One region of the Nesterenkonia sp. CL21 genome, then DNA from elsewhere that is predicted to be linked to it. Evidence: predicted binding sites of a transcription regulator. Region 1 holds the regulator's gene; the other holds the start of a gene.
The links. The regulator HspR, encoded in region 1, represses chaperone genes until heat shock. The targets are predictions, from matches to a motif close to AAGTTGAGTCNNNNNGACTCAACTT.

Region 2: a site for HspR is predicted at 1,796-1,820, ahead of clpB (ATP-dependent chaperone ClpB). Genes of this name have one in related genera too.

Annotation. Positions count from the first base shown of each region.
Region 1 is NZ_JAUTWR010000005.1:164,133-169,156, reverse strand. It holds gene Q7C18_RS09870 (AbgT family transporter) at 19-1,662, shown strand; gene Q7C18_RS09865 (M20/M25/M40 family metallo-hydrolase) at 1,712-2,953, shown strand; gene Q7C18_RS09860 (heat shock protein transcriptional repressor HspR) at 3,035-3,463, opposite strand; gene Q7C18_RS09855 (DnaJ C-terminal domain-containing protein) at 3,593-4,558, opposite strand; gene Q7C18_RS09850 (nucleotide exchange factor GrpE) at 4,726-5,024, opposite strand, start outside.
Region 2 is NZ_JAUTWR010000004.1:222,653-227,676, forward strand. It holds gene Q7C18_RS09060 (MFS transporter) at 1-590, shown strand, start outside; gene Q7C18_RS09065 (acyltransferase) at 645-1,745, shown strand; gene clpB (ATP-dependent chaperone ClpB) at 1,898-4,525, shown strand; gene Q7C18_RS09075 (methylated-DNA--[protein]-cysteine S-methyltransferase) at 4,640-5,024, opposite strand, start outside.

The DNA.
Region 1 (5,024 bases):
CGGCGGAAGGGAATCGCCATGTCAGAGCCCAGCACCGTCACCCCGACCCGCCGCTCCCGCAGATCGCGCAGCGCCGGCGATCGCCCCGGATTCCTGGTCCGGGCGCTGCGGGTCGTGGAACGCATCGGCAACCTGCTGCCTCACCCGTTCTGGCTGTTCATCATCCTCGCGGTGGTCGTGGTGGTCCTCTCCGCCGTCCTGGAGGCCCTGGGAGTGGGTGCGGAGAACCCGGCCGACGGCGAGCAGATCGCCGTGCAGAGCCTGCTCACACCGGAGGGCTTCCAGCGCATGGTCACCGATGCGGTGGAGAACTTCGTGACGTTCCCGCCGCTGGGTCTGATCATCACCGTGATGCTGGGCGTCGCGGTGGCTGAGGGATCGGGTCTGATCAGCGCGGCCATCCGGGTGGTGGTCTCCCGGGTCTCGCGCCGTTGGTTGACCTTCACGGTCGCCCTCGCCGGAGTGACCGGATCCGTGGCCTCAGACGCCATCTACGTCATCCTGATCCCGTTGGCGGCCGCGGCGTTCAAGGCCAGCGGCCGCTCCGCGGTACTGGGCGCCGTCGTCGCCTTCGGCTCGGCCTCCGCGGGGTACAACGCGTCCCTGCTGATCACCGCCAGCGATCCCCTGCTGGCCGGGATCTCCACCTCGGCGGCCCAGCTGATCGACCCGGACCATGTGGTCTCCCCGGTGGCCAACTACTTCTTCTCCGCGGCCTCCGCCGTGGTGCTCGCCCTGGTGGTCACGCTGGTCACCGAGCTGCTGCTGGTCCGGATGACCGAGCGCATGAAGCACGAGGAGGACGCCACCGGCGGAGCGGCCACCGCCGTGCTGGCGGCCGGCAGGGACCTTGACGAGGGCGGCCGCGGCGAGGCGATCACCGATGAAGTCTCCCTGCTGACCTACACCCGCCGAGAGGTCGCGGCGCTGCGCGCGTCCCTGCTGACGCTGGCAGGATTCCTGGCGGTGTACTTCTCCCTGCTCCTGCTGCCCGGCTCGCCGTTCCAGGCCGAGAGCGGGGACGTGCTCGACTCCCCGCTGCTGACCGACATCGCCGTGCCGATCGCGTTGGCCTTCCTGGCGGTGGGCGTCACCTACGGGGTCGCCGCTGGCACCATCACCCGCCCGCGGGACATCCCGGAGCTGATGGGACGCTCCATCAAGGAGCTCTCCGGCGTGGTGGTGCTGTTCTTCGCGGCCGCCCAGTTCATCGCCTACTTCAGCTGGTCGAACATCGGGATGGTGCTGGCCATCGAGGGCGCTCACCTGCTGGAGCGGCTGGACCTGCCCGTGGTGGTGATGTTCGCCGGCGTCGTGCTGCTGGTCGCGCTGTTCAACCTGACCATCACCTCGGGGTCCGCGCAGTACACCCTCATGGCCCCGGTGCTGGTGCCCATGCTCATGCTGGTGGGCACCTCCCCGGAGGTCACCCAGATGCTGTTCCGCATCGGGGACTCCCCCACCAACATCATCTCCCCGATGAGCCCCTACTTCGCCCTGGTGCTGGGGTATCTGCAGCGGTACTACCCGAAGGCCGGCATCGGCACCCTGGTGTCCCTGACGCTGCCGGTCTCCGTGGCGCTGCTGTGCGCCTGGTTCCTGTTCTTCGTGCTGTGGTGGGCCCTCGGGATCCCGCTCGGGCCCGGGGTGCCGGTGCGCTGAGGAGACGACCATGACCAGGAGAGACAGGACCCCGATGGAAAGGACCCCGATGGAGAGCACCCCGACGACGTCTGCCCGACCCGACGCCTTGGCCAGCATCCCGATGCCGGCGCTGCGGAACCACGCCGCCGCCCACCAGGAGCAGCTCCTGGAGGACCTGCGGCGCATCGTGCACGCGGAGACGCCCAGCCATGACAAGGCGCTGCTCGACGCCGGGCTGGAGGAGATCCGCACCCTGGCGGTGGAACGACTCGGCGAGCCGCTGGCCGAGGCCCGCACCGACGGCGGCGTCCACGGCGACGTGCTGGATCTGCGGTGGCCGGGACGCGACGTCGACGGCGGCGAGATCACGGAGCTGGAGAGCTCCGTGCTCTCGGTGTGCCACTACGACACAGTCTGGCCAGCCGGCACGATCACCGGCTGGCCCCTGACCGCCGAGGGCGACCGCCTCACCGGCCCGGGCGTGCTGGACATGAAGTTCGGCATCGTCCAGACCCTCTGGGCGGTGCGTGCGCTGCGCGAGCTCGGAGTGCCGCATGCCCCGCTGCGGCTGCTGCTCACCGGCGATGAGGAGATCGGTTCGACCGCGGGGCGCCCGGCGATCGAGGCCGCCGCGGCGCAGTCCGCGCTGACACTGGTGCCGGAGCCCAGTGCGGCCGGTCAGCCCAAGGACCGCCGCAAGGGCATGGTCTTCGCGGACCTGACCGTGCACGGCGTGCAGGCCCATGCCGGGTTGGAGCCGGAGAAGGGGGCCAGTGCGGTGCACGCGCTGGCCGCCGTCGTGCCCGACATCGTCGCCCTGGCTTCCCCGGATCACGGCACCACCGTCACCGTGGGCACCTTCCACGGGGGCACCAGCCGCAATGTGGTGGCCGGTCAGGCCACCTGCCAGGTGGATGTGCGCGTGACCGAAGCGGCCGAGCAGGACCGGGTGGCCGAGGGTCTGCGCGCCCTGCGGCTGCCGGAGCCCCATGCCGCCGACCCTCGGCTGCGACTGGAGATCGCGGTGGATGCCAATCGGCCCCCGATGAATCCGACCCCGGCCTCCCGGGCCGCCATGGCCCGGGTGGAGCGCCTGGCCGCAGGTCTGGGGCGGAGGATCACCCCGGCCGCGGTGGGCGGAGCCTCCGACGCGAACTTCGTCTCCGCCCTGGGGCTGCCGGTCCTCGACGGCCTCGGTGCCGTCGGCGAAGGGCCGCATGCGGTCCATGAGCACATCCTGGTCTCGGAGATCGCGCCGCAGACGGCGCTGCTGGCGGGGATGATCGCCGACGTCGCCGCCCGCCCCTGACCCCTCCTGACGCACAGATCACCGCTCGACGGGGTGTGCGGGACAGGGTGTGCGGGGCGGGTACTCGGGCAACACACCCGGTCAGCGGCGGCGCGGGTCCCAGAGCACCAGCGCCTGGGTGCTGGTGCGGGCCCGGCGGCCTCGGGCCACCGTGACCACGTCGCCGTGCGGGCCGACGGCGAAGACCCGTGGCTTGGTGGAGTGCCGTTCAGCCTCGCGGAGTTCGTAGCGCAGCTCCTCCACGGTCTCCTCGAGCTCCTCCACCCGGTTCTGCAGCTCGATGATCCGCCGGATGCCCTCCAGGGAGACACCCTCCTGGGAGAGCTGCTGGATCTGCCGGAGCTGTTCGATGTCATAGGGCGAGTACCGACGGTGCCGGCCGCCCTGGCGCCGCGGGGTGACCAGGCCGATGCGGTCGTACTGGCGCAGCGTCTGCGGGTGCATGTCCGCCAGCTCGGCGGCCACGGAGATGACGAACAGCGGAGCATGCCGGTGCTCCGCCTCGATCAGCCGCGGGTCCTCCCCGCCGATCTCGGAGCGACGTCTCCTGGCCACTGCTGCTCACCTCTTCCGTTCCCGCCCGGCCGCGCCGGGGCGGGTCGGTCTCGTCTCTCCATCATCCCGCAGCGGCGGGCCCGGTCACAGGGCGGCCCGGGCCTCCAGGTCGCCGCGGGGGTCGACGTCGCGAGTCGCCTCCGCGTAGGCCTTCACGGCCTCCACCGCCTCCTCGGAGAGGTCCTGGGGCACCTGCACGTCCACGACGACGAGCATGTCCCCCTGGTGGGACTTCCGGCGGACCCCGTGGCCCTTCAGCCGCAGGGTGCGGCCCGAGGTGGTGCCGGCGGGGACCTTGATCCGCACCTTCTCGCCGTGCACGGTGGGCACTTGGACGGTGGTGCCCAGCACGGCCTCGTCGAAGGAGACGGGAAGGTGGATGCGGATGTCGTCACCGTCGCGCTCGTAGAACCGGTGCGGGGTGATCGCCACCTCCACCAGCAGGTCGCCGGCGCCGCCGGGTCCCTGCTGGCCCTTGCCCTTGACGCGGACCTTCTGGCCCTCCTTCACCCCGGCGGGGATCCGGACGTCGATGACGTTGCCGTCCGGTTCGCGCAGCCCCACCGTGGTGCCGCGGACGGCCCCGGCGAAGGAGATGGTGGTCTTCGCGGTGCGGTCGGCGCCCTTGGCCGGCGCGCCCCCGCCGAAACCGCCGCCGAACCGGCCGCCCATGCCACCGAAGATGTCGGAGAAGTCGGGGCCGCCTCGACCCCCGCGGCCGAAGCCGCCGGCGTCGCCGAAGAGCCCGCCGAAGATGTCCTCGAATCCGGAGGCGCCGCCGGCGCCGCCCGGGGCTCCGGAGAAGCGGGCGCCCGAGCCCATGGCCCGGATGGCGTCGTACTGCTCCCTCTGCTGCTTGTCGGAGAGCACGGTGTGGGCCTCGGAGACGTCCTTGAACTTCTGCTCAGCGGCCTCGTCCCCCGGGTTCTTGTCCGGGTGGTACGTCCGGGCGAGCTTCCGGTAGGCCTTCTTGATCTCGTCTTCGGACGCGTCCTTGGAGACGCCCAGGATGGCGTAGAAGTCCTTGTTGATCCAATCCTGCGAGGCCACGGCGCCTCCCTCCCTGCTTCTCTTCTGCGACCCCGTCGGGCGGGGCCTGCGCGTGGTGCGCTGTCTGTGTGCCGACGTCGTGGGCTGCGACGCTCCGCGACGATGGCGTCGGCCGATCCGTGCCGACGGCCCGGTGCGGGCCGTCGGCACGGAGAGTCAGGCTCGGCTCACTCGGCCGGGCCGGTGGAGACCATCACCTGTGCCGCGCGCAGCACACGGTCGCCGTGGCGGTAGCCCGCCCGCAGCACCGCGGCCACGTGGTCGGCGGGGATCTCCGGGTGCGGCTGCTGCATGAGCGCCTCGTGGACCGACGGGTCGAAGAGCACGCCTTCTTCGTCGATGCGCTCGAGGCCCTGGTGCTGCAGCAGCGACTCCAACTTCGCGGCGATGGCCGCGAAGGGCCCGTCGTCCAGGTCGCCGGCCTGCCGGGCGGCGTGGATGTCGTCCAGCACCGGCATCAGGCCGG
Region 2 (5,024 bases), on a different contig from region 1:
CGCAACGACCCCTCATCGTCGTCGGACTGGGCCTGGTCGCCGGCGGGCTGCTGACGGTGGCTGCGCTCGACGGCGTCGGCAGGTCGGCGGGCATGGTGCTGCTCGGGGTCGGGGCCGGGATCATCATGTCCATCGGGGCGAACGCACTCATGAGCGCGGCGCCGGAGACCCGGACCGCCGACGCCGGCGCCATCCAGGAGACCGCCTTCGCACTCGGCGCCGGCGTCGGGATCGCCGCACTGGGGACGCTTGCGATCCATCACGGGGCGGAGGCGGCGACTGGGAGCTCCGCGGCGGTCCACGGTCCCGGCGCCGAGGCCGCCCTCGGGCTGGGTGCGGTCCTCTACGCCCTGTTCGCCATGGGCGCGGGCCTGATGATCCTCAGCACCGCCGACGGCGATCCGGAGACGGCCGCCGAACAGGAGCCTGTGCGCAAGGCTGTGGGGGAGGCGCAGCGTCATCAGGGTGCGCGGCGCGAGCGCGCGGATCGTCGCCCGCGGAATGCTGAGGGGGCCGACGTCCGGCGCGAGCCCGTCGAGGTCGGCGGTCGTCGCGGATCGGGCGTCACGTCCCGTGCGTCGTCGAGGTGACCGCCCTCCCCGTCTTCAGGGGCGGAGGCCGGAGCCCTTGTGGTGCGGGGGCCCATGGTATTGCCTGAAGGGATGAGTCCGGGCTCCTCCCCGCCGGCGCGCGACGCCACCCTCGACATCGCGAAGGCGCTGGCCATCATCCTCATCGTGGTCGGGCATGTGTGGCGCGCCCTGGAGTCGGCGGGCCTGGTGCAGGACCCCCTGCTGACTCCGGTGGACGGCGTCATCTATATGGCGCATCTGTCGGTCTTCGCGTTCACGGCGGGGCTGTTCGTGGCCGGCGGGATGCGCCGCGACGGACCCTGGCACTACGCGCGCGCCCGCACGGTCACCTTCCTGTGGCTCTACACCCTGTGGTCCACCCTGCAGCTGCTGATGAAGATGGCCGTGGGCTCGGTGGTCAACGACCCGGTCTCGCCGGTGGAGCTGCTGAGGATCTGGGAGCCGAAGGAGCAGTTCTGGTTCTTCGGGTGGCTCACCCTGATGATGCTGCTCGCGGCCGCAGCCCGGCCCTGGATCAGTCGTCGGGCCGCCGCAGTGACCCTCGGGGCCGCCGCCGTCGGCTCGCTGGCGGTGTGGGGGCTGAACTGGAACGTCCTCGGCGGTGAGGGCCTCGCGCTGACGGTCTTCTTCTTCGCGGGAGTGGTGCTGACCGGGCGCCGTCTGCTCGGCTGGATGCAGGGCCTCCGCGTCGTGCCGGTGCTCCTCGTGCTCATCGTGGGCGGCGCCGTGTGGGTGGTGCTGGGCGCCACGCTGCTGGGGACACCGCCCACGGCCTACGGGAGTCTCCGCACCGTCTCCAGCGTGGCGCTCGGCGTCGTCGGCTCCAGCGCCGGCGTCGTCGCCGTCCTCGCGGTGTCCTGGCTGCTTGCGCGGAGGTCCGCGGGCATGCGCTGGCTGGCGTGGATCGGTGAGCGGTCGCTGGTGGTGTTCGTCGCGCATGTGTTCTTCACGGCGAGCACGCGCATCGCGCTCAGCGCGGTGGGAGTCGACTCCCTCGGCGTCCACGTGGTGGTGCCCACCCTCGCCGGCGTCGTCGGGCCGCTGGTGCTCTACGTCGTCGCACTGCGGCTGCGGCAGGACTGGGTGTTCGAGGCCCCGCGGTGGCTGAGACGCCTCACCCGTGCTGACCGGAGTCCCGCCCCGCGTCCCTGAAGGCGGGTGGGTTCTCGTGTCCCGGGGCGGGAATATGCACCCCATGCCCAAAGTTGAGTATCATTGACTCAAGTTTGCATGACAGGGCTCGCCGGACCTGATGTACTACAGGTGAGGGCCCGCCGAGGCGCTGAGAAAGGAGCCTTCACCCCATGGACGTCAAGCTCACCACGAAGTCGCAGGAGGCCGTGTCGGCCGCCGCGATGAACGCCAGCACCGCTGGGAACCCGCAGATCGAACCGGCCCACATCCTCAAGGCGCTGATGGACCAGCGGGAGTCCGTGGCCGTCGCCCTGCTCAAGGCCGCCGGGGCGGACCCCGACGCCGTCTCCACGCGGGCCTCCGCGGCCATCCGACAGCTGCCGGCCACCAGCGGCGACGCCGTCGCGGCCCCGCAGTTCTCCCAGGCCGGACTGTCCGTCATCAGGGCCGCGCAGGCAGAGGCCGAGCAGCTGGGCGACGACTACGTCTCCACCGAGCACCTGCTGCTCGGTGTGGCCGCTGACGCCGGACCCGCCGGCCGCGCCCTGTCCGAGGCGCAGGCCGGCCCGGAGGCGCTGAAGGCCGAGCTGCCGGGACTGCGCGGCGACCGCAAGGTCACCACCCCGGATCCGGAGAACACCTTCCAGTCGCTGGAGAAGTTCGGCACCGACCTCACCGAGGTCGCCCGCTCCGGCAAGCTGGATCCCGTCATCGGGCGCGACTCCGAGATCCGCCGCGTGGTCCAGGTGCTCTCCCGGCGCACCAAGAACAACCCCGTGCTCATCGGTGAGCCCGGCGTCGGCAAGACCGCCGTCGTCGAGGGGCTGGCGCAGCGCATCGTGGCCGGCGACGTCCCCGAGTCCCTGCGGGACAAGACGCTGATCTCCCTGGACCTCGGGGCGATGATCGCCGGCGCGAAGTACCGCGGCGAGTTCGAGGAGCGGCTCAAGGCCGTCCTGGAGGAGATCAAGGCGGCCGAGGGCGGGATCATCACCTTCCTCGACGAGCTCCACACCGTGGTCGGCGCCGGCGCCTCCGAAGGTTCCATGGACGCGGGCAACATGCTCAAGCCCATGCTGGCCCGCGGCGAGCTGCGGCTCATCGGTGCGACCACCCTGGACGAGTACCGGGAGAACGTGGAGTCCGACGCCGCCCTGGAGCGCCGCTTCCAGCAGGTCTACGTGGGCGAGCCCTCCGTGGAGGACACCATCGGCATCCTCCGTGGCGTGAAGGAACGCTACGAGGCCCACCACAAGGTGGCCATCGCCGACAACGCCCTGGTGGCCGCCGCCTCGCTGTCCGACCGGTACATCAGCGGACGTCAGCTGCCGGACAAGGCCATCGACCTCATCGACGAGGCCGCCTCCCGGCTCCGCATGGAGATCGATTCCGCGCCGGTGGAGATCGATGAGCTGCGCCGGGTGGTGGACCGTCTGACCATGGAGGAGATGGCCCTGGCCGAGGAGACCGACGCCGGCTCCGCCGAGCGCCTGCAGGCGCTGCGGGACGACCTCGCGGACAAGAAGGAGGAGCTCGCCGAGCTCACTGCCCGCTGGGAGGCCGAGAAGTCTGAGCTCAACCGGGCCGGTGAGCTGCGCGTCCAGCTCGACGACCTGCGCAGCCAGGCCGAGCGCGCCCAGCGCGAGGGGGACCTCGCCGAGGCCTCCCGTCTGCTCTACGGGGAGATCCCCCAGCTGGAGCAGCGCCTGGCCGACGCCGAGGCCCAGGAGAGCTCGCCCGGGGAGGGCCGGGGTGCCCGCATGGTCTCCGAGGAGGTCGACGCCGACGGCATCGCCGAGGTCATCTCCGCCTGGACCGGGATCCCCGCGGGCCGTCTGATGCAGGGCGAGACCGAGAAGCTGCTCCACATGGAGGAGCTCATCGGCTCCCGGCTCATCGGTCAGCACAAGGCGGTCGCCAGCGTGGCCGACGCCGTCCGTCGGGCCCGCACCGGGGTCTCCGACCCGGACCGGCCCACCGGTTCCTTCCTGTTCCTGGGTCCCACCGGGGTGGGCAAGACCGAGCTGGCCAAGGCGCTGGCCGAGTTCCTCTTCGACGACGAGCGCTCCATGGTGCGCATCGACATGTCCGAGTACTCGGAGAAGCATTCTGTGGCCCGGCTGGTGGGTGCGCCTCCCGGGTACGTCGGCTTCGACGAGGGCGGTCAGCTCACCGAGGCGGTGCGGCGGCGCCCCTACTCGGTGGTGCTGCTGGACGAGGTGGAGAAGGCCCACCATGAGGTCTTCGACATCCTGCTCCAGGTCCTCGACGACGGCCGCCTCACCGACGGGCAGGGTCGCACCGTGGACTTCCGCAACGTGGTGCTGATCCTGACCTCCAACTTGGGTTCCCAGTTCCTGGTGGACCAGTCGCTGGGGGCCGACGCCCAGCGCAAGGCCGTCATGGAGGTGGTCAACCGGTCCTTCAAACCGGAGTTCCTGAACCGCCTGGACGACATCGTGATGTTCGACCCGCTGTCCATGGAGCAGCTCAGCAGCATCGTGGACCTGCAGATCGGGTCCCTGCAGGAGCGGATGGCCTCCCGCCGTCTGGTCCTGGAGGTCACCGACCCGGCCCGCGAGTGGCTGGCCTTCACCGGCTACGACCCCGCCTACGGGGCGCGACCCCTGCGTCGGCTGGTGCAGCGGGAGATCGGTGACCAGCTGGCCAAGGCGCTGCTCTCCGGTGCGGTGGAGGACGGCGACACCGTCCTGGTGGACCGGCAGGAGCTCTCCCTGGAGGAGGATTCCGTGCACGGGCTCACCGTGGCGAAGAAGGATGCGGCAGTGACGGGCTGAGGCCGCGTCACCCCTCCATCGAGTGGCCGCGAATCCCGGCATCTGCCCAGTGACGCGCCGCGACACGGGTGAAAGCACCGCGATTCGTGGCCACTCGATGCTGCTGGGGGCTGCTCAGAGGTGGATGCCCTCGCGGGCCAGCAGTCGACGCTTGGTGCTCACCCCGCCGAAGCCGTATCCGCCGATGGAGCCGTCCGCCAGGATCACCCGGTGGCAGGGGATCGCGAACGCCACCAGGTTGTTCGCACACGCGCTCGCCGCAGCCCGATGGGCCAGCGGGCGTCCCGCCATCTGTGCCAGCTCCGCGTAGGAGACTGTCTCACCGGCGGGCACCTCGCGCAGCGCCGACCACACCTGCTGTCGGTACTCCGAGCCCGGCTGGACGACGGCGAGTCCGTCGAAGGCGGCATGGTCGCCGTCGCCGTAGGCCGCCACGGCTTCGGCGACGGCGCCCCGGTCCGTGGGCAGCGGGTTCATCTCTCGGTCCGCGGTCTCCGGG